Regions from separate parts of the Rhodoglobus aureus genome, predicted to be linked through region 2. Evidence: riboswitches for the same ligand, from Rfam matches in the RefSeq annotation. Region 2 holds a riboswitch; the other holds the start of a gene.
The links. A riboswitch is a leader RNA that binds a small molecule or an ion and turns the genes downstream of it on or off. The one in region 2 is predicted to bind glycine.
Positions count from the first base shown of each region.

Region 1: linked by a shared signal. The riboswitch ahead of gcvT (glycine cleavage system aminomethyltransferase GcvT) and the one ahead of ABD112_RS07135 (L-serine ammonia-lyase) in region 2 are both predicted to bind glycine.

Region 1 is NZ_BAAAKW010000070.1:7,081-22,037, reverse strand. It holds gene ABD112_RS13980 (ABC transporter permease) at 1-836, opposite strand, end outside; gene ABD112_RS13975 (ABC transporter permease) at 826-1,755, opposite strand; gene ABD112_RS13970 (peptide ABC transporter substrate-binding protein) at 1,894-3,504, opposite strand; gene ABD112_RS13965 (thiol-disulfide oxidoreductase DCC family protein) at 3,852-4,154, shown strand; gene ABD112_RS13960 (CPBP family intramembrane glutamic endopeptidase) at 4,151-4,942, shown strand; gene ABD112_RS13955 (GyrI-like domain-containing protein) at 5,021-5,497, shown strand; gene ABD112_RS13950 (VOC family protein) at 5,585-6,007, shown strand; gene ABD112_RS13945 (vWA domain-containing protein) at 6,053-6,589, opposite strand; gene ABD112_RS13940 (substrate-binding domain-containing protein) at 6,692-7,558, opposite strand; gene gcvP (aminomethyl-transferring glycine dehydrogenase) at 7,873-10,797, opposite strand; gene gcvH (glycine cleavage system protein GcvH) at 10,797-11,168, opposite strand; gene gcvT (glycine cleavage system aminomethyltransferase GcvT) at 11,171-12,328, opposite strand; glycine riboswitch at 12,363-12,465, opposite strand; glycine riboswitch at 12,467-12,590, opposite strand; gene ABD112_RS13920 (Lrp/AsnC family transcriptional regulator) at 12,667-13,098, opposite strand; gene ABD112_RS13915 (ornithine cyclodeaminase) at 13,230-14,261, shown strand; gene ctlX (citrulline utilization hydrolase CtlX) at 14,269-14,957, shown strand, end outside.
Region 2 is NZ_BAAAKW010000027.1:6-14,962, forward strand. It holds partial or broken rRNA gene rrf (5S ribosomal RNA) at 1-80, shown strand, start outside; gene ABD112_RS07110 (IMPACT family protein) at 183-848, opposite strand; gene ABD112_RS07115 (SCO4848 family membrane protein) at 1,041-1,256, shown strand; gene ABD112_RS07120 (DUF488 domain-containing protein) at 1,389-1,754, opposite strand; gene folP (dihydropteroate synthase) at 1,825-2,730, shown strand; gene ABD112_RS07130 (pyrimidine reductase family protein) at 2,737-3,486, shown strand; gene ABD112_RS07135 (L-serine ammonia-lyase) at 3,483-4,937, opposite strand; glycine riboswitch at 5,085-5,180, opposite strand; gene ABD112_RS07140 (siderophore-interacting protein) at 5,310-6,137, opposite strand; gene ABD112_RS07145 (bifunctional alpha/beta hydrolase/OsmC family protein) at 6,233-7,573, opposite strand; gene ABD112_RS07150 (septum formation family protein) at 7,719-8,219, opposite strand; gene ABD112_RS07155 (inositol monophosphatase family protein) at 8,316-9,107, opposite strand; gene rsgA (ribosome small subunit-dependent GTPase A) at 9,110-10,171, opposite strand; gene aroA (3-phosphoshikimate 1-carboxyvinyltransferase) at 10,174-11,592, opposite strand; gene ABD112_RS07170 (sigma-70 family RNA polymerase sigma factor) at 11,642-12,328, shown strand; gene ABD112_RS07175 (anti-sigma factor family protein) at 12,325-12,555, shown strand; gene ABD112_RS07180 (multifunctional oxoglutarate decarboxylase/oxoglutarate dehydrogenase thiamine pyrophosphate-binding subunit/dihydrolipoyllysine-residue succinyltransferase subunit) at 12,665-14,957, opposite strand, start outside.

The sequences.
Region 1 (14,957 bases), on a different contig from region 2:
ACGGAGACTTGAGCCTGGTTGATCTCATTTCCCCACGACATCACGGTGGGCGGAAGCCCGATTCCGAGGAATCCGAGCGTTGCCTCCGCCACGATGAAGATGCCCAGTGACACGGTCGCGACAACGATGACGGGAGCGATTGCGTTCGGGATTACGTGGCGAATGAGCGTCTTGAATCGCGAAACTCCGAGAGCGGCGGATGCGGTTACATAGTCCGAGTTGCGAGCTGAGAGCACCGCACCACGCATGATCCGCGCAATCTGAGGCCAAGCAAACAACGAGAGTACGAGAGAGACTATGACTGCATCGCGAACCGAGATGACGGAGAAGAGCACAATTGCGCCGAGAACGGTAGGCACGGCGAAGAATACGTCACCGACACGCGAGACGAGGGAGTCGAGAATTCCGCCGTAGAAGCCTGCGAGAGCTCCAATGATGCCACCGACTAGTGTCACGAGGATCGTCGTCAAGAGCCCGATCGTGACTGACGCCTGTGTGCCGAAAATGATGCGCGAATACACGTCGCAACCCTGACGGTTGAATCCAAGCGGGTGGCCTGCTTGAGGGTCTCCGTTGCTGAACTTCAAATAGCACTCACGGGGATCCGTGCTTGCGAACAGGCCGGGAAATACTGCCACGATCACGATGACGAAGATGAGACTCGCTGAAATCCAAAAAGTGGGTCGACGGCGCATCGATTCCCACGCGTCGGTCCACGTGCTGCGTGCTTTACCGGTTTCATCCACCTGATCTATTTCTGCGACCGGGGTATCGGCAAGTGACGCGATGAAGTGTTCTTGACCGGGCCGGTGGCGGCCCATGTTGTTACTTGGCATAACGAATCCTTGGGTCGAGCGCGGCATAGAGTAAGTCGACGAGCAAGTTGGCAAGCACAAAGATGATGACCATCACTGCGACGAACGAGACGACCGTGGGGCCCTCTCCCAACCTGATTGCTCGGAACACGGTTCCACCAACACCGTTGATGTTGAAGATTCCTTCAGTGACGATTGCACCGACCATGAGTGAGCCGATATCGACTCCCAGATAGGTGACGACCGGAACGAGGGAGTTGCGCAACACGTGCACCGAAACCACTCGACGGCGAGAAAGTCCCTTGGCGGTGGCGGTGCGCACGAAGTCCGCGCCGAGGTTCTCGGCGACACTCGCGCGGGTGAGCCGCACGATGTAGGCGAAGGAGACTGATGCCAGCACGATAGCCGGCAAGAGTAGCTCGCCCCACGGGGCGGCGCCGCTGACAGTGGTTCTCGCCCAGCCGAGTTGGATGCCGAAAACGTACTGCAACACGAAGCCGACGACGAATGTCGGTACCGAAATGAGCAGCAAGCTGACGACGAGTGCGGATGCGTCGAATAGCTTTCCCTTACGGAGGCCAGCGACTAGGCCGACGATGATGCCAAAGAAGGCCTCGATAGCCAGCGCGAGTAGCGCGAGTCGGGCAGTGATGGGAAAGGCTTGGGCCATGACATCGAACACAGGTCTGCCGGAGAAGGTTGTTCCGAGATCACCCTGAAACAGCCCACCAATGTACAGGAGGTACTGAACAATGAATGGCTTATCGAGGTTGTACTCGGCTCGAACCAGCTCGATCACTCCGGGAGCCGGTGGGCGATCTCCGTAGAGCGCAGCAATCGGATCGCCAGGCAATGCGAAGACCATGAAGTAGATCAAGAAGGTCGCGCCGAAAAACACCGGGATCATCTGGAGGAAACGCCTACCTGCGTACCACAGCATCAGATGGTTCCCTCGATGGAACGGATAAACATAGGAGTCTCAATCGCTGAATGAAGATACTCAGTGCAATGCCCGGGGCTACCTGCGGCCCCGGACATCACACGTTGAGAGTGGAAACTGGGTAAAACTAGGAGCTAATTAGCCCTTGGTTACCTCGTGGTACAGCGGGACGGAGTCCCAACCGAATACAACATTTTCTACGCTGTCGGACCAGACACCGACAACGTTCGAGTACCACAGCGGGATCGAAGGCAGGTCGGCCAGAAGAATTTCCTGAGCTTCCTGGTACTTCGCGGTTGCTTCTTCTACCGACGACGCGCTTGCGCCCTCTGCGAGGACCTTCTCGAACCGGGGGCTCGAGTAGCCTTCCTTGTTCGAGCCAGCACCATCAACGTAGAGCGGGCCGAGGAAGTTGTACAGCGACGGGTAGTCAGCCTGCCATCCGGCACGAGTCGCACCGGTCAGCAGCTTGGCATCACGGTCGTTGAGTGCATCCGCGAACGTGGGGTATGCCTTACCAACAGCCTCAATGCCCAGCGTGTTGCTGATGCTGTTTGCAACAGCGTCAACCCATGCCTGGTGTCCACCATCTGCGTTGTAGGCGACGTCGAATACGGTGTCACCGTACGGCGAGATAGCGTCAGCTTCAGCCCACAGGCTTGCGGCTTCTTCGGGGTTGAACTCAAGAACTTCAGCACCGGCAAGGCTGTCGGAGTGACCAGCGATTACGGGTGATGTGAAGTCGGTTGCCGGAGTGCGGGTGCCCTGGAAGATGACATTCGTGATTTCCTGACGGTCAATTGCCATCGAGATTGCTGCACGACGCAGCTCTCCCTCTTCCCCGGACCAGTGGTCAAGGTAGTAAGGCATGTTGAATGCTTGGAAGATCGCAGCAGGCTGGTTAACCCAACGATCCGGGAAGTCCGACTTGTAGGTCTGGAATGCGGAGTCTGGGACAGCATCGAGGATATCGAGGTTGCCACCGAGAGCGTCAGCATAGGCCGCGTCTTGGCTGGTGTAGAAGATAATCGAGACACCACCGTTTAAGGGCGCACGAACACCATCGTAGTCGGGGTTCGTGACGAGGTCAATCTGAACGTCATGCTGCCAGGCGCCTTCGCCGTCGAGCATGTACGGACCATTACCGATCGGGTTCTCACCGAAAGCGTCAAGGTCTTCCCAAGCAGCCTCAGGCAACGGCATGAATGCCGAGTAGCCGAGACGCAGCGGGAAGTCAGCCTCAGGGTTGATCAGGTTCACGGTGAACTCGGTGTCGCTAACGACCTCAAGCCCGGTTAGCTCGGAGTCTTCGTCGTAGCTGAAGCCCTCAATGTTGTCGAAGAAGTACGAAGAGCTCTGCGCATTGCTAAGCAAGGCACCGTACTGCCACGCCTTGACGAAGGACTCAGAGGTGACGGGCTCACCATTGGTGAATTCCCAACCTTCGTTGAGCGTTACCGTCCATTTTTGTCCATCTTTGGACTCAATTGACTTGGCAACTTCGTTCTCTACATCGCCATCAGCGGTGTAAGAAACTAGACCAGCAAAGATCGAGGTGATTACCTTACCGCCACCAGTTTCGGTGGTGTTTGTCGGAATGAGCGACTGCTGTGGCTCACTACCGTTTGTGGTGATGATCGCGGCGGTGTCGCCCTCTGCGGGCGCCTCACTCGCCGAGCAACCCGCAAGAACGAGTGCCGAGGCCGACAACAGCGCGACGGCGCTGAAGCCTATGCGTGATCTTTTCAAAGTTTCCTCCTGTGCAGAATTTTGCAAACGGCACGGAAATTTTGGCGCCGCACCGCGCTTGATAGTTCACACCCTAAACGGGGGGATGCCCCATTCAAAACTGTAAAGCCAAACGTTACACACCAGTAACGCTCGTGAAGATTATGTGCAGAGGTTGCAGATAATTCGCGCACAAATCACGGCAGACAGAGGAATTCTGCGCAAAGTCCCAGCGAGGAGCGCACAGCATCATGAGTTAACATCGAGCTATGGAAGCCACAGGCTCTGCTCACGAGCTATCAACTAGGGTGCTTATTTTCGATGGAGACTGCGCATTTTGCACTCTGTGGGTCGATCGACTGCAAGCGATGCTTCCCGAATTTCCGGCCAGCACACCGTGGCAATGGATCGATCTCGATGACTACGCGCTCACTCGCGACGATGTCGAGAAAGCAGCCTGGTTCGTGACTCCTACTCGACAATTTGCAGGCCACCTTGCCCTCTCGGCAATCCTGCGAAGCCAACCAACCATCGGATGGCGCTTCCTCGGTCACCTCATCGCCGCCGAGCCATTCAGTTCCCTCAGCGCGCTCGCCTATCGCTTTGTTGCGCGCTACCGCCACCGCCTCCCGGGCGGCACCCCCGCCTGCGCAACGCGCAGCCCCGAGTGACCTCGTCACCCTTTCTGCCACAGTCGCGGGGCAGACTGTGGGCAGAAATCTCGATCGTTCTTGCGTTGTCGCTTGGGGCATCCGCAATTTATTCAGTCGTGTCGATCACGAATCGACTGACCCGCGTTGAACCGCTGTCTCAGCAGACAGCGACACTCAATTCCTCGCTGAGTGCGCGGCCCACTTTCGACCTGATTTACCAAATTTTGGGGATAACTTTCGACCTCGCCCCGGTGGCACTCGTAGCGTTTCTGCTGTGGAGCGCAACGAGGCCCGGACTTGCTCGCCTCGGCATCGACTTCACACGCCCCGCCCGCGACGGGCTGAGCGGTATCGCGCTGGCCCTAGCTATCGGAATCCCCGGCATCGCTGTGTACCTCGTCGGACGCAGTCTCGGCCTGACGGTAAACGTGGTTCCTGCAGCGCTCGACCAATACTGGTGGACCGTTCCGGTGCTGCTGCTCTCCGCACTTCGGGCCGGCATCACCGAAGAAGTAATCGTGATCGGCTACCTGTATGCGCGACTCGGTGATCTGGGCTGGGGTCGCTGGCAGATTATCGTTTCGACATCTCTACTCCGGGGCACGTACCACCTCTACCAGGGCATCGGAGCCTTCATCGGCAACGTGGCGATGGGCCTGCTTTTCGGCTGGCTCTACACGCGCTATCGCCGGGTGCTCCCCCTCGTGATCGCGCACACGCTGATCGATGCGGCGATCTTTGTCGGATACGGATGGGCGGCAGTAGCCTTCCCCGATCTCTTTGGCTCGGGCGACTCAGGGAGCTAAACCCGCTTGGGTCCGTCACTACCGACCACCCTGAACAATGGGTACCGTTTGACACTCGTGAAGCGTAAAGTGTCTCGCATGTCGCCGGAAATCATTGTTGAGACCGTAGCCACGCGATTAGTTGCTGGGCTGGAATTCTCCACCACGATGGCCGCGCTGCCGGAAGACATGACCCGCGCGATCGGCAGCCTCGTTCAGAACGTAACCGAGGCACAGATGACTGTGATCGGTCCCCTGATCGCCGTCTACATGGAAGAGATGCACGCGGATCGCCCGTGGAAGTGCGAAGTGTGTGTTCCCGTTTCAGAAGCGTTTGGCGAGCATCCGACGCTCCGCTCACACGAGCTGCCGGGCGGCGTTGTCGCGACCGTGACCCACGTCGGCTCGTACGACGGGCTCAAAGCCACCTACAACTCTGTCTTCGGCTGGTTCACGCAGCACGGGCACACGCACGCAGGTCCACCTCGTGAGATCTACCTCAATAGTGCTGATGAAGTAGCAGAAGAACAGCTGCTCACAAGACTTGAGTTTCCCGTCGTGCTAGCCAGCAGCTAGCTCCGCGCTTCCCACTCGAGCCTCGCTCCCCCAAAGAAAGAAAGAAAGAAAGAAAGAAAGAAAGAAAGAAAGAAAGAAAGAAAGACGATGAAGTCCAACCCTTACCTCAGCTTCCGAAACAACGCTCGTGAAGCTCTTGCTTACTACCAGTCCGTCTTCGGTGGCACGACAGAGATTCATACGTTCGCTGACTTTCAGGCCAGCCAAGATCCAGAAGAGCAAGAGTGGGTAATGCACGGACAGCTGGAGTCGCCTGCCGGCATCACGCTCATGATGGCCGACACCCCAAAGAGTATGGAATACACACCGGGTGGATCGATGTCGATTTCCATAGGCGGCTTCCTCAGCGAAAAAGCCGCTCTGGAAGGCTACTGGGAGAAACTTTGCGATGGCGGTCACGTAGCCATGCCACTTGAGCGCCCCGACTGGGGCGGCGTCTTCGGGATGGTCGTCGACCGCTACTCCGTCACCTGGATGGTCAGCATCAGCGACGACAACGAAACTCGCTAGCGTGCGCGCCTCCCCGTTGCCAGTCCGTGGCTGGCAACGGGGTAGCTAGGAACAGTTCGGGCGGCAGGCCCGCTGTGTGAGGGCATCCACCAGCACCTTGCCTAGATCTTCCGGAACAGCGGCTGAGTATGCCGCACCACCCGTCGACTGAGCGATTGTCGTCATCGACGTGAGGTCGGTATCGGGACCAAAACCAATCAGGAGCACCGGAACGGGTTCCTTTGGATCCTCTATCGCCTTCAGGCTCTTTAAGAGCGTTTTCAGGCTGATGCCGTTGTCATCCTCATTGAAACCATCGGTGATGAGGAGAACGGAGTTGACCTTCGTGGGGTCGTAATCTTCCTTTACTCGTTTCACCGCGGCCAGGATCGTGTCGTACAGCCCGGTGTAGCCATAGAACCGCTCGGGCAATGACGCAACGACGCCATTGATCTGCTTCACGTGGGCAGGATCGGAGAGCGGGGCGATCGGAGACAAGTCTTCCCAGTCCTGGGTGCCGACCCGTTGCTGGCGGGTTCGAGCATCGAGCCGGATACGTCGATCACGACCAGAAGACGCGACCGAAGGGTGAGAACACTCCACGCGCGCAGAATCTCAATCTGAACTGCAGCATCGGCCGTGGGCTGCGCTGCCGTGGCGGTCGCGGGAACTCCAGACAGCCTCAGGTCACCGCCACCATCAGCATCACGGAAACCTTCGCCGGCTAACACGTCGACAGAGGAGCGAGCCGCAACGGCAAGCGCTGCCAGACGCTGCGGCTGCGGATTCCTGAGCGTCACCAAGAACCTCGACGAAGGGGTACGTGAGCTTCACAGTCCCGTCTGACGGATAAAGCGCGATCATTGGCGAGGCTGGCGACGACGCGTTGTATGCGGCGACCTCCCGCTCCGTGGTCACAACGACGGTGGGCACCTTGGCCGCAGTAACGATCTCGAATGCGGCGGCGGCTGACTGCGGAATCGTCTTGCCCATGGCGATCATCGCGCCCGCGAACTGTCGTGGATCCGTGTCAGATGACACCGACTTCAGTTGGGCAAGACCGGCGAGACTAGCTCCGGAGGATTCCGGGTCAGGCAACAGCGTGCTCGCCGTCCTGGTCAGCAATGCCATCCAGGACAGAGGCGTTTCGGTGAGATCGGACACCTGCGACGCTGTCGCGGCCTGGACTACCGGGGTGCTCGCTATATAGTCACCGAGCTCGAACTCTGGAGCTGCGAGCCCCAGCGAGGTGGCCATCGTCACGGAGCGATCGAGCCAGGCGCTCGAGTCTGGAACCCAGGCATCGAGGTCGCCCGCAACGCCGGAGGCAAAGAGCGCTGCGGCGTCTGCGGAGACTACCGAACGAATCTCGGTTGTCGTGCAATTGCCGTCGGCCTCATCGAATTGCGCCGCTACGGTCGTGAGCGCTGGGGCGATCGAAGGGTCTGCCGCAATAACGATGGGTCGCAGCTCGGCACATCCCCCCGCGATCGACCCGAAAGCGTTGGTTAGCCAACCGACAGTGCCGAACTGGATGCTGGTGACGGCCACGGCCGCCACGGAAACCAGCACGATGGGTACCATCCACCAGCGTCGCTTCAGCCGGTCCAGAAATGATTTTCGGTGGCGATGCCGTCGGGTAGTCACGAAGTCTCCAGTCGATGAAGTGGCGTTTCATGGTCGTCGGGTCGACCACATGCCACCCATCAGAGGGACACTACAACAGGAAGCGAGAAAATATCCAGCAAAACCGGAGGATTTCTTAACGAAGACCCGGCAGCAGAAGACGCCGCAGGTTGACTAGTGCGGCGCGTGCAGAATCGAACTGGATCGATTCCGCACGCGCCGTTGGTGCACTAGCGGACTAGCAGCGTGAACTCTGTTACTTACTCTGCGAACGCCTCAATCGGCGGGCACGAGCACACCAGATTGCGATCGCCGAACGCATTGTCAACGCGACGAACCGGCGGCCAGTACTTGCCAGAGACGAGCGAGCGCAACGGGTACACGGCCTGCTCACGCGAGTACGCGTGCTGCCAGTCACCCGAGATCACAGAATGCGCCGTGTGCGGAGCATTGATGAGCGGATTGTCGTCGGCGGGCCAAGTTCCGGCTGCTACAGCATCCGCTTCAGCCTTGATAGCGATCATCGCGTCGATGAAGCGATCAAGCTCGGCGAGGTCTTCGCTCTCGGTGGGTTCCACCATGAGCGTTCCCGATACCGGGAACGACATCGTTGGCGCGTGGAAGCCGTAGTCAATGAGGCGCTTAGCGAAATCGTTGTTGTCGATGCCCGTCGCCTCCTTGAGCGGACGCAGGTCGAGAATGCACTCGTGCGCCACGAGACCGTTGTCTCCCGCGTAGAGCACGGGGAAGTGCTCGCGCAGGCGAACCGCAATGTAGTTTGCGGAAAGTACAGCGGCACCGGTTGCAGCCTTGAGACCCTCGGCACCCATCATGCGAACGTAAGCCCACGTGATCGGCAGAATACTGGGGCTGCCATACGGCGCAGCACTGATCGCTCCCCCAGCGTGAACATACGGGCCGGCCTCACCGGTCCGCATGTCGAATGCCGGATGGTGCGTGCTCTGCGCCATTGGGTGGCCGGGCAAGAACTCTGCCAGGTGTGCCTTCGCGACGACTGGTCCGACGCCGGGCCCGCCGCCACCGTGAGGGATGCAGAACGTCTTGTGGAGGTTGAGGTGGCTGACGTCTCCGCCGAAGTCACCAAACCGCGCGTAACCGAGCAGGGCGTTGAGGTTGGCACCGTCAACGTAGACCTGTCCGCCGGCATCGTGCACAGCCTGCGTGATTTCACGCACTTCGTGCTCGTAGACACCGTGGGTAGAGGGGTAGGTGATCATGAGCGCCGCGATTTCACTCGCGTGCTCGGCGATCTTTGCGCGCAAGTCACCGAGATCCACATTTCCGAGGTCATCACAGGCGACAACAACGACGCGCATGCCGGCGAGCACCGCACTGGCGGCGTTCGTGCCGTGCGCGCTCGACGGGATAAGGCAGATCGTGCGATCGATATCGCCGTTCGCACGGTGGTAGCTACGAATCGCGAGCAGGCCCGCAAGCTCGCCCTGGCTGCCCGCATTGGGTTGCAGCGACGCTGTGTCGTAACCGGTAACTTCTGACAGCCATGACTCAAGGTGCGAGATCATCACCAGGTAGCCAGAAACATCCTCAGCGGGAGCGAAGGGGTGGATGCCCGCAAACTCCGGCCAGCTCACCGCTTCCATCTCGGTCGCAGCGTTGAGCTTCATCGTGCACGAGCCCAGCGGGATCATGCCGCGGTCGAGCGCGTAATCTTTGTCTGCGAGGTACTTGAGGTACCGCATCATGCTCGTCTCCGAGCGGTGTGTGTTGAACACCGGGTGGGTGAGGTACTCGCTCGTGCGGTTGAGAGCCTCAGGAATGCTGGCGTCGTCGAGCACCGTGGTGACACCGTCATCCAGTCCGAACGCCTGCGCGAGGTCGTTCTTTTGCGACGCGAAGATGCCTTCATAAGGCTGGGTCGAGACCTCGTCGAAGCTGAGGCGCACCGTGTCGGCATCCACGACATAGAGCAGGATGTCGAGCTCGAGCGCCTTAGCGGCGATCGCATCGGCCTGGCCTGTCTTCGTCACCGAGAGGGTATCGAAGAAGGTGTCGTTCTCGATTGTGTAGCCGGCGGCGCGTAAGCGTGCCGCAAACTTAGCGGTGTCATGGTGGATGCGCTGAGCGATCCGCTTGAGCCCCTGAGGTCCGTGGTAAACGGCATACATGGATGCCATAACCGCAAGCAACACCTGGGCGGTACAGATGTTGGAGGTGGCCTTCTCGCGGCGAATGTGCTGCTCGCGAGCTTGCAAGGAGAGACGGTAGGCGGGGTCGCCGGCGGAATCCTGAGATACGCCAACGAGACGACCGGGCAGCTGACGTTCGAGGCCAGAACGCACCGACATGTAGCCGGCGTGCGGTCCGCCGAAGCCCATCGGCACACCAAAGCGCTGGGTGGTTCCGACAGCAACGTCGGCGCCGAGTTCGCCCGGAGACTTGAGAATCGTGAGAGCGAGTAGATCGGCCGCGACAACCGCGAGCCCACCGTGAGCCTTGACCGCAGCGATTACCTCGCTGGAATCCCAGACTCGACCCGTAGCACCCGGGTACTGGATGAGCGCGCCAAAGCATGAGGGCAGTACGGGGTTCGCCGCCAGGGTCGCCAGGTCAAGCTCAACTAGCTCAATCCCGACCGCCTCCGCGCGATTCGCGAGCAGAGCCTTGGTTTGCGGAAGAGTATCTGCGTCGACGATGAACACGTTTGACTCCACGCGGGTTGCGCGACGAGCCAACAGCATTCCCTCAACCGCAGAGGTTCCCTCGTCGAGCATCGACGCGTTTGTGGTGGTCATTCCGGCGAGGTCAGCAACCATCGTCTGGAAGTTGATGAGCGCTTCTAGGCGACCCTGCGAGATCTCAGGCTGGTACGGCGTGTAGGCGGTGTACCAGCTCGGGTTCTCGAACACGTTGCGCTTGATGACGGCTGGCGTGATGGTGTCGTAGTAGCCGAGACCAATCATGCTGCGGCGAACCTTGTTCGCACCCGCGAGGGCACGGAGTTCAGCGAGCGCCTCGCGCTCGGAGGCAGGAGCCGGGATCGTGGAATTCACGACGGGAGTCTGGTGAATCGCGGGCGGAACTGCGGCATCCACGAGCGCTTCGAGGCTGTCGTAACCCACGGCGGCAAGCATGCTCGCCTGTGCGGCAGCATCCGTGCCGATGTGACGGTCGGCAAAAGTGCCGCTGATAAAAGGATTGGGCATTAGTCGCCTGTCAGTGCGGTGTACTCGTCGAGGCTGAGCATCGACGGGAGTTCGGAAAATTCGATCTTCACAAGCCAGCCCTCGCCAAAGGGATCGCTGTTGACGAGTTCGGGACTGCCTGAGACTGCATCGTTAGCTTCAACGATGGTGCCCGCGACGGGAGCAAAGATTTCTCCGACAGATTTGGTTGACTCGATCTCGCCAACAATCTTGCCGAGAGCAACCGTGTCGCCAACTTTGGGCAGATCGACGAAAACGATGTCGCCCAGCTTGCCCGCTGCGTAGTCGGTGATTCCGACAGTCGCGACGTTTCCGTCAACGAGCACCCACTCGTGCTCGGCGGTGTACTGCAATTCGCTCTTCTCAGCCATGATCAGGCCTCTCTCTTATAGAAGGGTAGGGAAACAACGGATGCAGCGATGCGACTGCCCCGCACATCAATATGAAGCTCGGTGCCAACTTCGCTCACGTCGGGGTCGACGTAAGCCATGGCAATCGGGTGGCCAAGGGTTGGCGACAGTGCTCCAGAGGTGATGACTCCCACCTCGGTGTCGCCGTTGAAGATGAGGTAGTCAGCGCGACCGGCACGACGCCCCTCGGCCGCAAGGCCTACGAGAACTCGGGCACCGGCATCCGGCCCCGCTTGGATCGCAGCGCGACCCACGAAGTCGCCCTCCTTGCTGAGGGCAACAACACGACCAAGACCGGCCTGCACCGGGAAAGTGTTCAGGTTCAGCTCGTGACCGTAGAGCGGCATGCCCGCTTCAAGGCGCAAGGTGTCGCGGCAGGCGAGACCGGCGGGCACGAGACCGAGAGGTTCTCCGGCAACCGTGAGCGCTGCCCACAGGTCGGCTGCGGCATCCACGTGAAGGTAAAGTTCGAAACCGTCTTCACCGGTGTAGCCGGTGCGACCAATGATGAGGTCGTGGCCGTTGAAAGTGGCGGCGGTTTCGCGGTAGTACTTGAGCTCATCGAGTGGGGTTGCACAGCTGGCGAGGCCTGCGGTCGCTTCGAGGATGGCCCGAGAAACCGGCCCCTGCACGGCGATGAGCGCGTAGTCATCGCTTTCGTCGGTCACAGCGACATCGAAGTCGGCAGCGCGTTCGGCGAGCGCCGTTGCAGCAGCGAAACGATTACCCGCGTTGGCAACCACCAAGAAGTGCTCATCAGCCAGTCGGTAGGTGACGAGATCGTCGATGATGCCGCCAGCCTCGTTGAGCAGCAGGCTGTACTTGGCCTGCGCGAGCGCAATGCCCGAAAGCTTGCCCGCAAGCGCATAATCAAGGAAGGCGCCGACATCGGTGCCCCGCACATGAATTTCTGCCATATGAGAGATGTCAAAAATACCCGCCGCAGCGCGCACAGCATGGTGCTCGGCGAGGTCAGAGCTATACCGCACCGGCATCATCCAGCCAGCAAAGTCGGTGAACGCAGCACCCAACTGTTCGTGGATGCTGTGCAGCGGTGAATACCTCACCGCAGCAGGTGACGATTCAGCGGGTGAACCTGAGGTAGTAGGTACATCGGTCACGGAGTTCTCCTGGCGAGTGGCTAGTGAATAGAACTCCCCCTCTGTGATGAGCCTGAGAGCTTCACGCACCTTCAAACTAGTGCGCTTTCACCGTCGGCGGAACCTCAGGGTGATGCGAGGTTCTCTTTCCAGAGTGGCCAGTGCGATGCGGTACGTGAACCTGAGAGATTGGCGGGGAGGCTTGCTCCTTCGGTGCCGTGCGGGCGTTAGGTCAACGTGTGTTGAATAAACGCCGTGTGCCCGGCTCTCCCGCATCGTGTTGCGGCCCGATGTTCAGTTGTTAGCGCAGCATAGCAATGCTGGGTGGATGCTCGTGCCTGTGCCAGCGAAGAAAAGGCTCAAAGCAGCGCCGAACTCAGCAGCAGGCTCGTCTCACTGTTCACAACGCCCTCGACATTGCGCATGCGGGCCAGCACGCGGTCAAAGTTGCTAAGACTGTCGGTGCGGATGTCGGCCACGAGATCCCACGCCCCATTTGTGGTGTGAAGTTCGTGGATTTCGGGCAAGCCGCGCAGTTTGCTGATTACGGCATCCGTTGATCGCCCCTCTACTTCGATGAAGGCGATTGCCCGGATGAAGGATGGATCACGATCTTCGCGAATACGCACCGAAAACCCCAGCACTGTTCCGCCGCTCACGAGGCGGTCGATGCGGCTGGTGACGGTGGCCCGAGTGACTTCGAGGCGGCGCGCCAAGCTCGCAATTGACTCGCGCCCGTCGGCTCTGAGGGCTGCAAGCAGGCGGCGGTCGAGATCATCCAGTTGAGGCATGTACAAAGTGTATAAGAGCGCTCACAATTATGTGCAGTTGTTGTCAACTAATCGCGTCTAATGGTTGTTGTAGGTGCATAGTGCACATTCGTAACGTGGGGACTATCCATACCGCAACGAAGGGAGTGACCGTGGTCAACTACGTAGACGTCAAAAACATGGGGCGCTGGATCGCCGACACCGGAATCGAGCCCATCATCATGGGCATCGTGAGCTACCTTGAGCAGGATTACGCCAAGTGGCCGCAGTTCGACAAGTCCGCTCGCGTTGCGGCACATTCCGCCGAGGGTGTTATCGAACTCATGCCTACGAGCGATGGCGAAACCTTTGCCTTCAAGTACGTGAACGGCCACCCCTCGAACCCGGCCAACGGCTTTCAGACGGTCACCGCTCTCGGCATGCTCGCGCGCGTCGATAACGGCTACCCCACCTTCTTCTCTGAGATGACCCTGCTCACCGCGTTGCGCACCGCCGCAACATCGGTGCTCGCCGCTCGCGCTCTCGCCCGCCCCGATTCACGAGTGCTTGCCTTGATCGGTACCGGCACTCAGTCAGAGTTCCAGGCTCTCGGGTTCCGTGCCGGCTTCGGCATCACCCAACTGCGCGTGTGGGACACAGACCCCGCAGCCCTCGACAAGTTCATTCGCAACGTCGAACCGCTCGGCTTCGAGGTCGTTCGCGCGAGCTCAGCTGCAGAAGCTGCTGCTGGCGCCGACATCGTGACTACCTGCACCGCAGACAAGGCGAACGCAACAATCCTCACCGCCGACATGATCGAGCCCGGCATGCACCTCAACGCGATCGGTGGCGATTGCCCAGGTAAGACCGAGCTCGCCGCCGACATCGTGCGCGACGCGACGGTGTTTGTTGAGTTCCCCGAGCAGACCCGCATCGAGGGCGAGATTCAGCAGCTTGAGGCTGACTCCCCCATCACCGAACTGTGGGAAGTGCTTGCCGGACGGGCCGCCGGTCGCACAGCCGAAACCGAAGTAACCCTTTTCGACTCGGTCGGTTTCGCGATCGAAGACTTCTCAGCACTGCGCTACGTATTCGATGCTGTTCGCGGCACCGATTACGCAACAGACCTTGACCTCATTGCCAGCCCCGCCAACCCCAAGGACCTGTTCTCACTCGTTTCCCGCGCACCTGTGCTCACCGCGTAGGCCGTCAGTGAGCGTTCAGGCCCCCTCGGCCGCAATACTCATCCGCCCGCACCTGTTCACGCCAAACAGTCAGACCGCCAGCGATAACGCATTCCAGTCGACCGATCCCACCCGCACTCCGGATGAGATTGCTCGCGCTGCGTATGCAGAGTCGACACAGGTGGCGGAAACGTTGCGCGACGCTGGGGTCAACATCCACGTGTTTGAGGACACTGAGAGTACGCGCCCAGACAGCGTGTTCCCGAATAACTGGTTCTCAACTCACAGTGGCGGGCGTATTGCGGTGTACCCGATGTATGCGCCGAACCGTCGCAGTGAGCGTCGCACCGATGTGATCGAGATGCTCAAGCAAGATTTTCGCGTTCAAGACGTCGTTGACTATTCGGGGCTTGAGCACGACGGTATCTACCTTGAGGGCACCGGGGCGATGGTCATTGATCACACCAACCGGGTCGCGTACGCTGCGGAGTCACATCGGGCGAACCCGCTTGCCTTGGAACGTTTCTGTGCCTCGTTTGGCTATGAGCCAATGATGTTTGAGGCCAGGGACAGCCATGGTGTTCCGATCTACCACACCAACGTAATGATGTGCATTGCTACGGACTTTGCGATGATCGGCCTTGACCTGATTGCGTCTGGCGATCGTCGCATGGAGATTGCCGAGCGACTGACGGAGCCTGGTCGCACGTTGATCGA
Region 2 (14,957 bases):
TTCCGAACCCGGAAGCTAAGACTCTCTGCGCCGATGGTACTGCAAGGGGGACCTTGTGGGAGAGTAGGACACCGCCGGACTTCAATTGTAAAATGGCCACACCTTCGGGTGTGGCTATTTTGCTTTAACCAGTCGCTGCAGACTCCCAACGCGACCGAGCTTGCAGCTCGTGCTAGCGCTGGTTAGGCGTCTAGTTGAGCGTCAACCCACTCGATTCCGGCAGGCTCGAGCATACGTTCGCCTGCTGTAGCTCCTGCAACCAGCGCTGCCAACTCCGGCTCACCGTCGGGTGTAGAAGCGATCATCATCACCGCTGAGGCTTCGTACTCGGTGCCGAGCACCACGACGCCATGCTGCCGGAGCTCCGCCTCTACGCGGCCGGCAGCCGAGTGCGGAAGCGACAGGCGAAACAGCTGGCGACGCTCCCTTAGCACGAGTCCTTTGCTGGCTACGGCATTCTCGATGGCTGCTGCAGTAGCATCCGAATAGGCGCGGATCAGTCCGCCAGTTCCCAGCAGCGTTCCGCCGAAATAGCGACTCACTACGGCGACACAGTCAATCAGATTGCGACCGTTCAGCACATCGAGGATGGGGCGACCAGCGGTGCCCGACGGTTCGCCATCGTCGTTCGAGCGTCGCACCTGGTCGGGCTGGCTGTTCGAACCCAAGACAAATGCGGAGCAGTGGTGTCGAGCGTTCCACTGCGTCTTGCGAGCCGCATCTATGACGTCGCGGGCATCGGACTCGGTCTCCACGCGCACGATCCGGCACACGAAACGGGAGCGTTTGACGTCAAGCGCGGCCTCGGCCCAAGAGCCGACACCGCCGCGCAAAGTGTGCTCGGCCATTTGCCTATTCTCTCGCAAATAGCTTGTGCGCGGATGCGGATGCGGATGCGGATGCGGATGCGACGCGCGTCAGAGTACCGGCGTCAGCATCACCGTCAGCATGCGCGTGCCGGTGAGCTGCGAGTGCGACTGTCGGCTTGGCAGTGACTGCGCGCCGGCACAGCCCACAGGCGGGCGTAGGCTGAGTGCATCATGGAGCTCTTTGCCGCAATCGTTCTCTTTCTCAGTGCGCTCTTCAACATCGTGGCGTGGCCGCGGTTCTTTAAGCGGGTTAGTTCTGACCCTCGAGCTCGGGATGCGGCGGGCAAGCCAACAGCGTTCTATCGAGTGCATGCGGTGCTGCTTGCCATCGCGCTGCTGCTCGCCGCGGCGTCCGTTGTCGCAGGGATTCTTCTTCTCGGTAGTTAGCTCACGTGATTCTTCAGTTCGCGCATTAGGGCAAGTCGCTGAGTAGTTTGTTGATGCGCATGCCTGGCGATGGCGTAGAGAGCGTGCAAGTTTGGGGCGCTGAGTCCCCGGTAGCGCTGGGGGTCGCCAGCGCTAACCTGCCGCGACGGCGTGTGCGGTGAGGTATTCACTGAGCACCACTGCGTGGTTGACCTCGGGATCCTTCGCACCATACAAAAGTGTGACATGCGGATGGGAGCTCAGCCGGGCCACGATCTCCGGCAGCTGCGTGTTGTCGTCGAGTTCTGCACGGTAGCGGGAGGTGAACTCGTCGAAGGAATCTGGGTCGTGATTCCACCAGGTGCGCAACTCGGGGCTGGGAGCCACGTCCTTGCACCACTCGTCGAGCGCCGCATCCGCCTTGCGGACTCCGCGGGGCCAGAGTCGGTCGACGAGTACGCGATAGCCTTCGGCATCGCGACGCGACTCGTAGATCCGCGAGATCGCAAACTCGGTCACTAGTTAGCACTCCTTAGCTCGCACCCGATTGCCGATGCGCTTGTCAGCATTGTCGCCCAGTATAGGGAGTATGAGTTTTGTGCTGCCGCCGCTTCGGCACCCCCGTCGCACGATTGGCGACCGCACCTTCGACTTCTCCCGCCGGGTGGCGGTGATGGCGATCGTCAACCGCACGCCAGACTCCTTCTACGATTCGGGGGCCAACTTCGCGCTCGAGGATGCCGTGGCAGCAGCTCTGCGTGCGGTGGAGCACGGTGCGGACTGGGTCGACATTGGTGGAGTCCCGTTTGCTCCGGGCGACGCTGTGAGCGTTGAGCAGGAGGCAGCGCGCGTCGTTCCTGCCGTACAGACTCTGCGCGAGAAGTCTGATGTGGTGATTTCAGTCGACACTTTCCACGCAGAGGTCGCGCGGCGTGGCATCGAGGCCGGCGCTAACGTGATCAACGATACGACTGGTCTGAGCGATCCCGATCTCGCCGCGGTGGTTTCCGAGAGCGAAGCCTCGCTCGTTTTGGTGCACTCGCGGGCAAGTCCACGCACTCAGTTCGCGCGACCACAGTACGACGATGTTGCCGCAGAAGTGCGCGATTTTTTGGCGGCGCGGGTAGAGATGGCTCGTGCTGCAGGGGTGCCTGAAGAGCGGCTCTTTGTCGACCCCGGCCATGACCTCAACAAGAACACCCTGCATAGTCTCGAACTCACTCGGCGGCTAGACGTGATCACCGCCCTTGGGCTGCCGACGCTGGTCGCACTCTCCAATAAGGACTTCATCGGCGAAGTGCTCGATAAGCCGAAGTCGCAGCGACTCGAAGGCTCACTCGCCGCCGCTGTGGCGAGTGTGCTGAATGGTGCACGAGTAGTTCGGGTGCACGAAGTCTCCGAAAGTGTGGCGGCAGTGCGAATGGCCGAGGCCATCTTGGGGCTGCGTGAGCCCGCGCTGCTGAAGCACAACATGTCAGATGCAAACGAAAGGTAGATTCTGGTGGCAACCTCATCCGAAATCCGAACACTCACTGCCGGCGCTGAACTTAGCGACGAACAACTGCTGGCCAGCTATGCGATCGCAGATCGTTCCGTGCCGTGGTTGCGCGCCAACTTTGTCTCGAGCATTGACGGCGCGGCAACCCACGAGGGCACTTCGGGTCCGCTCGGTACCGCTTCGGACGGCCGGGTCTTCGCGCTGCTGCGGCGACTAGCGGATGTGATTGTGGTCGGTGCGGGAACAGTGCGCCAAGAGGGCTACAAGAATTTGGCTCTCGACGAGGATGCTGAGAAATGGCGGAAAGCCAATGGCCTCACTCCGCAACCTAGGTTTGCTGTGGTCAGTGCGTCGCTGCGTCTCGAACCGAGCGACCTCGCGGACTATGCCGCACGACCGTTCGTGATCACGACCGAAAGTGCATCGTCGCAGGCTCGTTCGCAGCTAGAGGAGGTGGCCGAAGTGATTGTCGCCGGGGATACGGAGGTCGATACCGTCGAGCTGAAACATGTACTTGCCCAGCGTGGCCACCCCCAACTGCACAGTGAGGGTGGACCGACACTATTTGCCACGATGATCGCTCAAGGAGTGGTCGACGAACTCTGCCTGACCATTAGCCCCCGCTTGGAAGGTGGCTCAGCTCGCCGAATCGTCGATGCTGCCGAGGCAACCCCGCAAGACATGGCTCTGGCGCATGCGCTTGGCGGCGATGACGGCACGCTCCTACTGCGCTACGTACGGGCGGCTCGCTAGCACTCGACAACGTTGACGGCGAGACCACCCATCGAGGTCTCTTTGTAACGCGAGCTCATGTCCTTGCCGGTCTCGGCCATCGTGATGATGACCTCATCGAGCGAGACGCGGTGTTCACCGTCACCCCACAGCGCCATCTTTGCGGCGTTGATCGCTTTGGCGGCGGCGATCGCATTACGTTCAATGCACGGAATCTGAACGAGACCTCCGATGGGATCGCACGTGAGACCGAGGTTGTGTTCCATCGCGATTTCGGCCGCGTTCTCGACCTGCTCGGGTGTTCCGCCCAAGATCTCGGCAAGACCGGCAGCAGCCATCGACGACGCTGAACCGACCTCGCCCTGGCATCCGACCTCGGCACCAGAGATCGATGCCATGCGCTTGTAAAGCACACCAACGGCAGCGCTGGCAAGCAGGAAACGCTCGGTGGCATCATCCTTCGTCACCTGGTCGGCATCTTTCATACCCGGCGCGTAGTGCGTCGCGTAGAAAAGCACAGCAGGAATGATTCCGGCGGCGCCATTGGTGGGTGCGGTGACTACCCGGCCACCCGATGCGTTCTCTTCGTTCACGGCCAGAGCGACTAGGTTTACCCACTCTTGCCAGAAGGCCGGATCACGGTTGGGGTCTTCGCGGCGCAGACGCGCGTGCCAGTCTGGTGCGCGTCGACGAACCTTCAGATTGCCGGGGAGGTTGCCGGTGCGCTCGAGGCTGTTGTTTTTGCACTCGTCCATGACGTCGCGAATGTGGAGGAGCCCCGCGGTGATTTCAGCCTGAGTGCGACGGGCGAGTTCGTTGCGCAGCATCACCCCGCTGAAGCTGAGGCCCTCTGCGCGACAGTGGGCGAGGAGTTGTGCTGCGGTGCGGAACGGGAGCGGATCCGCGACTGCTGCCGGGCCGGTTGAGGAGCTGCCGTCACGGTTGTCACCCTCCCGGTAGATGAATCCGCCACCGATCGAGAAGTAGGTCGCCTCAAGCACAGCGTTGTCATTCGCATCGTATGCCGCGAACCGCATGCCATTGGGATGCCCGTCCAGAACGGTGAGCGGATGAAGCGCAATCGCGCCCTCAGTGAACGGGGTTTCGCGGCTGCCCGCAAGCTGCAGCATCCCCGAACTCTCAATGCGTTCGAGAATCGTCTCCATCTCTGCAGGCAATACCTGGTCGGGGAGCTTGCCCTCCAAGCCAATGAGCACGGCGCTCATGGTGCCGTGACCTGCGCCCGTAGCGGCGAGGGAGCCATAGAGTCGCACGCTGAGCGAGGCGACAGAGTCGAGCATCCGATGTTCGGCAAGGTCTGCAGCGAACGATGCGGCAGCGCGCATGGGGCCGACCGTGTGCGAACTGGATGGGCCAATGCCAACGGTGAACAGGTCAAAGCTGCTGAGGGGAACCTCTTCGAGTGACGGTGTGGGCACTTCGGTTCGGGGCGTCAGATTGCGAATTGGCACGGTGACTCCATTTCTTCACCACACATCTTCGTGCGGGCGTCGTTGAGTCCTCTCCGCTCTGTATCGGGCCTGAGAGTTTCCGCACGCTTGTGGCGTTGCGTTGCCCCGTCGGCGAGTCGGACAGGGCCGACTACTTTTCAGAGTTGCCTAGCCACTGCGGTACTGGTGCCTGAGAGATTCCCGGAGAGGGTTTGCTCCTACGGCGCCAACCAACGATCGGAAGGGCTCTCCCGCAGCGGTATGACGGCTGTTCACTTGTGCCATCAGCATACACTTTCGGCCGCGAACGATGCCGGACTATTATGCGGATGCTGAGGGCTATGTGAGCGGACGCTCAGACTGCGTGGGGTGACCGATTCAGCCTCTAGTCCTCTAATCCTCTGGATCGGTGGGATCGATCGGGTCGTGGTGGTCGGCATTCGTGATGCCACGACGCCAGTACCCGTCGGCCGCGACCTGCTGTTTGGGCAAGCCCAGTTCACGGCGCAGGTAGCGGCGCAAGGGGACCAGAGTTGTCGCCTCTCCGGCAAGGAAGACAAATGTCGATTCCCCGATCTCGCCGAGCGCACGCAGTGCAGCATCCAGTTGACCGAGGCCGTCGCGGCGGTAGAACCATTCGACCGACATCCGTGCCTTTTGCTCGTCGGGGAAGTAGCTTTCAACACTCTCGTCAGACACATCGAACAGTGCGGTGATGTGCACTGACGTGGGAAGCATATTGATCCACCGTGAGCTGGCGGGAAGTGCGGTTTCGTCGGCGATCAGAATCACGTGGGTGGCTCCACGGGGAAGCAGTTTCGATCCACGGGGGCCAGCGATAACGAGAGAGTCGCCTACCGTCGCGTGACCAGCCCAGGCTGAGGCTGGGCCCTCGTCACCGTGAACAACGAAATCAATATCGAGCTCGTGCTGGCCGCCGGTGCTGCGAAAACCGAGCGGGGTGTAGTCACGAGAGATCACTACGCCGCCCTTGGGCTTGCTGATGCCGGACTCGGTCATGGCGGGAGCCGCGAGTTCGCCGGTTGCCGGGTCAGGAAAGAATACCTTGACGTGGTCGGTGGGCCCGCTGCTGACAAAGCCCTCAAGCTCGTCACCGCTCAGAGTGATGCGCGCGATGTTTGGCGTGGGGTGACTCACCGCGCTGACAGTGACGTGTCGGATGACGAGGGGATGCTTGACGGTGTCGCGTTCAATGGTCATAGGGGATAGGCGCGAACGCCAGCTCATTTCATTCAAAAAGTTAGGCTTGCCTAACTAGCCTATATCGTGTGTGCTGAGAGTTCTAGACGCTCGCGCTACGCCCTTGCAGCGGTGACACTCGTTGTAATCGAAATTTCGCCCTCCAACGTGCGATGCACGGGGCACTTGTCCGCGATGACTACCAGCGCATCGCGCTGCTCCTCAGAGAGCTCTCCTTCGAACGTGAGCTCACGAGTGATGTGCTCAACCATTCCTTCGGTGGAGGTGCAGTGGTCGCACCCGGAGGCATCGATACGCTCGCGGGTCAACCGCACGCTCACGCCAGTCAACGGCATCTTCTTACGGTCGGCGTACATCCGAATCGTGATCGAGGTGCAACTGCCGAGCCCCGCGAGAATGAAATCGTATGGGCCTGGCCCATGATTCTTGCTGAGCGGTGCAGGCTCGTCAGCGATGAACTCATGCCCTGAGGCGAACACTTGCTGCTCGTACCGCGCAGGACCGCTCTCGCGGACGATCACCGAGCTCCCGTCTTTCGTGACTGTGGCGGTTGGGTCCGCGGTCGGTGCTGTAGCAGTCTCGGCAGGTGCGGCAGTGGCAGTCGGTGTGCCGGCTGGCGCTGCGGTGCCTGCAGTGGTTACGGCGCTAACGGTGGCCGCGGAACTCGCGGACAGTGACGCTGTGCTCCCGAAGGCGTAACGCGCAGCCCATGCCGCAATAATGCTGGCGGCAAACGCAGCGTCGTCGCGATTGCTGAGCAGATGATCCGCCCCGTCGAGCGCTATGAACGATTTGGGATGCCTGGCTGCTTCGAAAAGCTCGCGTGCGTTGTCGATGCCGACTGTCTGATCGACAGGGGAGTGAACGATGAGAAGTGCGGCATCCAAATCTCGCAGGCGGGCGGCCTGAGGTTGGGCGGCGATATCGTCGAGCAGTTGTTTGCGAATCCGGAACTCGCGCCCGCCGAGCTGCACGTTCGCTTCGCCTGCCCTCTCGATCTCGGCGCTGGCATCGGCAAACAAGTTCGTGATGTGGGACGGGTCGCTCGGGCTGCCGATGGTCACAAGTGCTCGCGCGGAAGGAACCTGGTGGGCGGCAGCAAGAATGGCAGCGCCGCCAAGGGAATGTCCGATGAGCAGTGACGGTGCGCGGTAGGTGTCGCGCAAGTACTCCGTCGCAGCAACGACGTCCTCGATGTTCGACGAGAAGTTTGTGTTCGCGAAGTCGCCATCCGATCCACCGAGCCCGGTGAAGTCAAAACGAAGCACGGCGATTCCATAGTCGACTAGTGCTTTGGAGATTCTGGATGCGGCGAATGAGTCCTTCGAGCACGTGAAGCAGTGGGCAAACAGCGCAAAAGCAGCAGGCGTGCCCTCTGGCAGCTCTAGCCGCGCGGCAAGCATGTTGTTGTCTGATCCAGGAAACTCGATCTTCATTGTCGCTACCACCTTGTGTTCGAAGCACGTCCAGCTTTTCTCATCCAGCTAATGGGTGCAACACGTTCGTCGGTGCAGATTGTTCCCTTAACGAACTGAGCGGCCGCACGAAGGCGAAAATCTTCGGCAGCCCTCGGGGAAAACCCTACTTAGCTACTCCTGCGAGTGAACCAGAGATCTGCTCTCCGCCATCGTGATAAACGATGCACAGAATTTCGCGATCGCCGTCAGCCCAACTTGACTCAGTGGGGTAGTACCAGGAGTAGTTGTACATTGAATCGTCCCAATCGGCGCCAACGAACGACTCGAATCCAGCGTAGCAATCGGCGTCGGCTTGGGCGACGATCTCCTCATCGCTGGGAAAGTCACCATCAGGAAGGTAAGACGCAGCGTAGATTTCGCCTCCGTGAGGCTCAGCGCAGTCGATTACTTTGGTTTCGGAGACCTCGCCCTCGGTCGGGTTGCCAGCCTCACAGTCACCAACCTCGAGGCTGAAGACGTCTTGAGTGGTGCCGGGGCCGGGGTCTACGGCATCCGAAATTCCATTGGTCACTTGATCGAGGACGCTGCAACCACTGAGAGCTGCTGCTGCGGCAGCCACCGTTGCGATCGCGAGCGCCCGGCGCCAGATTTTTTCCGTCGTCATGGAAGGCAGTCTCTTTCGTCGGAACGTAGGCACGCTTCGTACTAGTCAAGCGTAGTGAACTCAGCGTATTCACAGGTAACCCGCAACGGCGAAACCTTAGTGAGAGCGCAAGAAAGTGAGCACTTCATCATGAATTGTTCCATTGGTGGCCAGCGCGTTGCCGTGCCACGGCCCCGGCTCACCGGTAACGGACGTGAATTGCCCACCGGCTTCGAGCACAATCGGAATCAGCGCAGCCATGTCATAGGGCTTCAGATCGAACTCCCCGACAACATCTAAAGCACCTTCGGCGAGCAACATGTAAGCCCACATGTCACCGATCGCACGCGAACGCCAGGTTGCGCGGGTGAGCGCAACGACCGCGTCGAGGCGACCAGCGTCATCCCACCCGGCCAAACTGTTGTAACTAATGGATGCCGCCTCTAGCGAAGCGACCTTGCTCACCGAGAGCTGCTCGGGCTCGCCGCCGTGAGCCTGAGCAAACGCGCCATGCCCGGTCGCGGCCCACCAGCGCTTGCCGAGCGCTGGCGAACTGACCACGCCAACCTGCGGGACTCCGTCAATAACGAGCGAGATCAGCGTTCCCCAAATCGGGACGCCACGCAAAAAGTTGGAGGTGCCGTCGATGGGATCGATGATCCACTGGCGGTTCGAATCGCCCGCCTCGCCATACTCTTCACCCAGAATCGAGTCTCCGGGACGGGCAGCAGCGATGCCCGCACGGATGCTGCGTTCGACAGCCTTGTCAGCATCCGTCACCGGCGTACGGTCAGGCTTAGTGGTGACCTCAAGATCGAGCGCCGTGAAGCGGTCAAGCGAGATGAGGTCAGCATCGCCCGCAAGCGCGAGAGCAAGAGAGAGATCGTCAGCGAGAGTGTATTCGGTCACCACTACACGCTAGCGGAACCCAGTGTGGTGATGAGTCGCTGAAACGAATCCAATCTCAGTCGACCAACGTCACCGAGCGCCCCAGCCGCGACCGCTTCGGAGATCGCGCAGTCAGGAGCATCTGGAAGGTGCGTGCAGCCGCGAGGGCACTCTTCAGCGAGCACCGCCAAATCAGTAAACGACGACAAGATCTTGCTTGGATCGATGTGGCCCAAACCGAACGACCGAACACCGGGGGTATCAACAACCCAGCCAGACCCAACACGGTACGAGATCGTTGACGACGACGTGTGTCTGCCGCGACCGGTAACGGCATTGACGTGGCCAACCGCACGATTCGCATCCGGAACCAGCGCGTTCACCAGCGTCGACTTGCCCACGCCTGAGTGGCCTACCGCCACGGTGGTATGACCATCCAAGAGCTCGCGAAGCTCGTCGAGAGGAACCTCATCTGACCGGCTGGCGATCACCCCAAACTCGAGCCCGGCAAAGTTTTCCAAGAACGCTGCGGGATCTTGCAGATCAGTTTTGGTGATGCACAGGATGGGAGTAATTCCGGCATCGTAGGCAGCCACCAAATAGCGGTCAACAAGTCGCGGTCGCGGCTCAGGGTCGGCCGCGGCAACAACGATGAGCATCTGGTCTGCGTTGGCCACAATGATGCGTTCTACGGCATCCGTGTCATCTGCACTGCGGCGGAGAAGCGTTGTGCGTTCGCGGATGCGAACGATGCGCGCGAGAGTTCCCTCTGTTCCGCTTGTGTCACCAACGAGGTCGACCCAGTCGCCGGTGACAACCGAGACTTTGCCCTGCTGATTGCGCCCGAGTTCGCGGGCACGCGCGGCAATGATTTGGCGTTCGTCAGCGGTTCCCTCGTCGACCCAGATTCCGTATCGCCCGCGGTCGACGCTGAAGACGCGACCCTCGATAGCGTCGGCATGTTCTGGACGAATCTTGCTGCGGGGCTTGTTGGCTTTGGGGTTCGGGCGCATGCGCACCGAACTCTCGTCGTACTCGCTGTACTTGCGGTCGTCGTCATCGTCATCGCCAGTGAGCCAACTCATCGTTACAGCAATCCGAGGCTGGTGGTCGTGTTGGTGGTGGTCAGCGGGACATCTCCAACGAGCGTCGCCCAGAGTGCAGGGAACTGGGGGAGCGTCTTTGCGGTAGCGTCGATTCCTTCGATCTCTACGCCCTCAACGGCGAGCCCGATGATTGCGCCAGCGGTCGACATCCGGTGGTCTTCATAGCTATGCCACACGCCGCCGTGAAGCTTACGCGGCTCAATGTGCAAGCCGTCGTCGAATTCGGTTACCGCTCCACCGAGGGCATTGATCTCGGCGCTCAGCGCGGCAAGGCGATCAGTTTCGTGCCCGCGCAAATGCCCGATTCCCGTGATTGTGCTCGGGGATGAGGCCAACGCGGCCAGCGCAACGATTGCCGGCGCGAGTTCGCCGCCCGTGCTCAGATCGAGTTCGATCCCTGGATAGCTACCGCCGCCGATGACACCCGTGCCGCCGTTAATGGTGAGCGCACCGTCGGCACGAGTAGCTGTTGCGCCGAACAGGGGCAGAAGCTGTTCGAGGTCTGCGCCAACCTGAGTCGTGGAAGCCGGCCAACCCTCAATCGTGACCGATCCGCCAGCGACAACAGCCGCAGCAAGGAACGGAGCAGCATTCGAGAGATCAGGTTCAAGTTCGACATCGATCGCGCGAATCGGACCAGCAGGCACGACCCACACGCCAGGCTCTGGGCTTTCGACGATGACACCGCGCGCAGCCAAGCACGCAATTGTCATCTCGATGTGGGGCATGCTCGGCAGCTTCTCTCCGGTGTGACGCAGCGTGAGGCCGTTGTCAAAACGTGCAGCAGCCAATAGCAGGCCAGAAACAAACTGGCTAGACGCCGATGCATCGATACTGATGTCGCCACCAGCAACGGAACCCATGCCATAGAGGCTGAAGGGGAGTGTTCCACGACCATCGGCGGAAACATCAACGCCAAGCGCACGCAGCGAATCAATCGTGGTGCGCATCGGGCGACGTCGAGCTGCCTCATCCCCATCAAAGGCGATCGGGCCAAGTGCGAGGGCTGCTACCGGTGGCAAGAAACGCATAACGGTTCCGGCAAGGCCGCAATCGATCGAACTTCCACCCTCGAGTTCACCGGGAGTGATGGCAAGATCCGGGCCAAAGACGTTCCCCGTCGGGACTTCTGTGATTCCGACGCCGAGAGCGCGCAACGCTTCAATCATGAGCGCGCTGTCACGGGAGTGCAGCGGCGAATGGAGAACGGAAGGGCCATCCGCCAGCGCAGCCAACACTAATTCGCGGTTAGTGAGGCTCTTGCTGCCCGGGAGGCTCAGCGATTCTGACAGGGCGTGCGAGACCGTTGGTGCTGGCCAATTGCCGGGCACCGTAGTCTCTGGAACCGAGTCGTCGTCGTAGGGGCTGAACTCTGGGTTGGAATACTTGGATACGAACATTAGTTACTAAGAGTATCGACGTTTTACACCCTACGGAGGAGGCACCTGCATGACTGCATTATTGAGCACTCAGCCGGATGCCGTGATCAGCGAACTAGGATTGTCGCTGATGACTACCGACAGAGTTGAGCCCAGCGCCACCGACACCGCCGCAGCAGACAAGCGACGGCAGTTTGAAGAGCAAGCACTCCCCTATATGGACCAACTCTTTGGTGCCGCAATGCGCATGACCCGCAACCCCAGCGACGCTGCCGACCTCGTGCAAGAAACGTTTGTCAAAGCGTTTCAGGCATTCGGACAATTTCAGCAAGGCACGAACCTGAAGGCCTGGCTGTACCGCATCCAGACCAACACGTTCATCAACATCTATCGCAAGAACCAGCGCAGTCCGTATCAAGGCACCATCGACGAACTCGAAGATTGGCAGCTGGGCGGCGCAGAGTCGATAACTCAGTCAGTCTCCACGCGTTCGGCCGAAGCTGAAGCGATCGATCACCTGCCAGACAGCGCGGTGAAAGACGCACTTCAGTCGATCCCCGAAGATTTTCGATTCGCAGTGTATTTCGCCGATGTCGAAGGCTTCTCCTATCAAGAGATCGCCGACATCATGAAGACCCCCGTAGGAACGGTAATGAGTCGACTGCACCGCGGCCGTCGCATGCTGCGCGAACTATTGGCCGACTATGCGCGTGACCGCACCCCCGGCACGCCCGCATCATCAAGGAGCAAGAAATGACCGATTGCGGTTGCGAAAAAGCTAAAGCCGAACTCGAGGAATACCTCGACCGCGAATTGAACGAAGCAGACTTTCAGGATGTCTCAGATCACCTAGAGAACTGCGAATCATGCACGAGCGAACACCTCGTTGCGCTCGCGCTTAAGCTCAAAGTCAAGCAGGCCTGTCGCGAGACAGCGCCAGATGAACTGCGCAACGCAATCCTGTCGAAGCTGGCAGACGCCTAAAGAAGTGCGACACCGAGCGCCAGGCTCAGTGTGGCGTAGAGCGGCAACGCGAAAGCGGGCATCCTCCGAAGAGGACGCCCGCTTTCGTCGTTAACGCGGTTGTACGAGCCTAGGGCTGCGTAATCGCGTGATCGATCAGTTCTGCCTGCTCGAGCGCGCTGCGCTTTGATGAGCCGGTTGCCGGCGATGCAGCTGCTGGTCGCGACGCGAGCTTGATGTCGCCCGACCGGAGGTGGCGTGCCAGTTCCAAGCTAATAAACGGCCACGCACCCTGGTTCTCGGGCTCATCCTGAGTCCACACGGTGTCGGCGTTCGGGTACTGCGCGAGCACCTCTGTCATGTCGGTGACGGGCAGCGGGTAGAACTGCTCCATGCGCACTACTGCGATATGAGTGATCTCGCGCTTGTCGAGTTCAGCAACGATGTCGTAATACGTCTTGCCCGACGTGACGATCACACGAGTGACACCCGACTTGTCTTCGAGGCGAACGTCATCGAGCACTGGCTCGAAACGACCACTAGTGAAGTCGGCAACATCACTCGTTGCGCCACGCAAGCGGAGCATCGCCTTAGGCGTGAACACGATGAGTGGTCGACGCGGACGCGAATATGCTTGGCGACGCAGCAAGTGGAAGTACGAGGCAGGAGTCGACGGCCGAGCAACAATCATGTTGTTTTCGGCACACATCTGCAGGTAACGCTCGATGCGGGCTGACGAATGATCGGGGCCCTGCCCTTCATAACCGTGCGGGAGCAGCATGACAACGCTTGAACGCTGCGCCCACTTCTGTTCGGCGCTGGAGATGAACTCGTCGATGACGACCTGGGCGCCGTTGGCGAAGTCACCGAACTGGGCTTCCCACATAACGAGAGCGTCGGCACGCTCTACCGAGTAGCCGTACTCGAAGCCCAACGCCGCGTACTCGCTGAGGAGCGAGTCATAGATCCAGAAGCGCGACTGATTTTCAGAGAGGTTCTGCAGAGGCAGCCACTCTTGACCGTTTTCGCGGTCGTGCAGTACAGCGTGACGCTGCACGAAGGTGCCGCGGCGAGCATCCTGACCGGCCATACGCACCGGAGTTCCCTCAAGCAGCACCGAACCGATAGCCAACAACTCGGCGAATGCCCAGTCGATGGCACCCTTGCGGCTCATGTCTACGCGCTTGCGTAGCAGTGCCTGCAACTTGTTGTGAACCGTGAAGTTGGCCGGTGGGTTGCCATGCGCGTCACCGATGAGGTGAACGATGCTCTCGTCGATTCCCGTCGTGATGGGTTCACCGACAGCGTCGTCGCGCTGCGAGCCCGGACGTTCCAGATCGGAGGTTCCGTTGCCGTCGTGCGTGAGAATCGGCATTGAACCGGTCTGCGCTGCATGCGTTTCAGCGAATGCGCGCTCCAGACGATCCTGGAAGTCCTGGTGGCTGGCTTCGTATTCTTCCTGAGTGATATCGCCACGACCGACAAGACCCTCGGTGTAGAGGGTACGAACGGAACGCTTGGCCTCGATCAGGTTGTACATCAGCGGCTGCGTCATCGAAGGGTCATCGCCCTCGTTGTGGCCACGACGGCGGTAACAAATCAGATCGATAACAACATCGCGGTGGAACTTCTGACGGTACGCAAAGGCGAGCTCAGATACCCGAACCACAGCCTCGGGGTCGTCACCATTCACGTGGAAGATCGGAGCCTGAACCGTCTTAGCGACATCGCTGGAGTACTGCGACGTACGAGCCTCACCGGGAGGGGTCGTGAAACCAACCTGGTTATTGATGTTCAAGTGGATCGTGCCACCCGTGCGGTATGCGCGCAGTTGCGACATCTGTAGGATTTCGACCACGATGCCCTGGCCAGCCATTGCGGCGTCACCGTGAACCATCACCGGAAGTACTGCGTAGGAACCAATCGGGCGGCGGTCCTGCTTAGCGCGAACGATGCCCTCAAGAACTCCGTCGACGGCCTCAAGATGTGACGGGTTTGCCGCAAGGTAGACAGGAATCTGGCGACCATCGGCAGCAGTGAAGGTGCCCTCGGTGCCGAGGTGGTACTTCACATCGCCCGAGCCCTGAACGGTGCGCGGGTCTTGAGTTCCTTCGAACTCGCGGAAGATCTGACCGTAAGTCTTGCCAGCAATGTTTGTCAGAACGCTGAGGCGACCGCGGTGCGCCATGCCGATTGCAACCTCTTCGAGGTTAGCTTCTGCGGCTTTCTGGATGACGGCATCCAGCGAAGCGATCGTTGACTCTCCACCCTCGAGGCTGAAGCGCTTCTGACCGACGTACTTGGTCTGCAGGAAGGTCTCGAAAGCTTCGGCCTCGTTGAGCTTGCCAAGGATGCGCATCTGCTCGTCATGGCCGGGCTTTGTGTACGGCTTCTCAACGTGATCCTGAATCCAGCGACGCTGT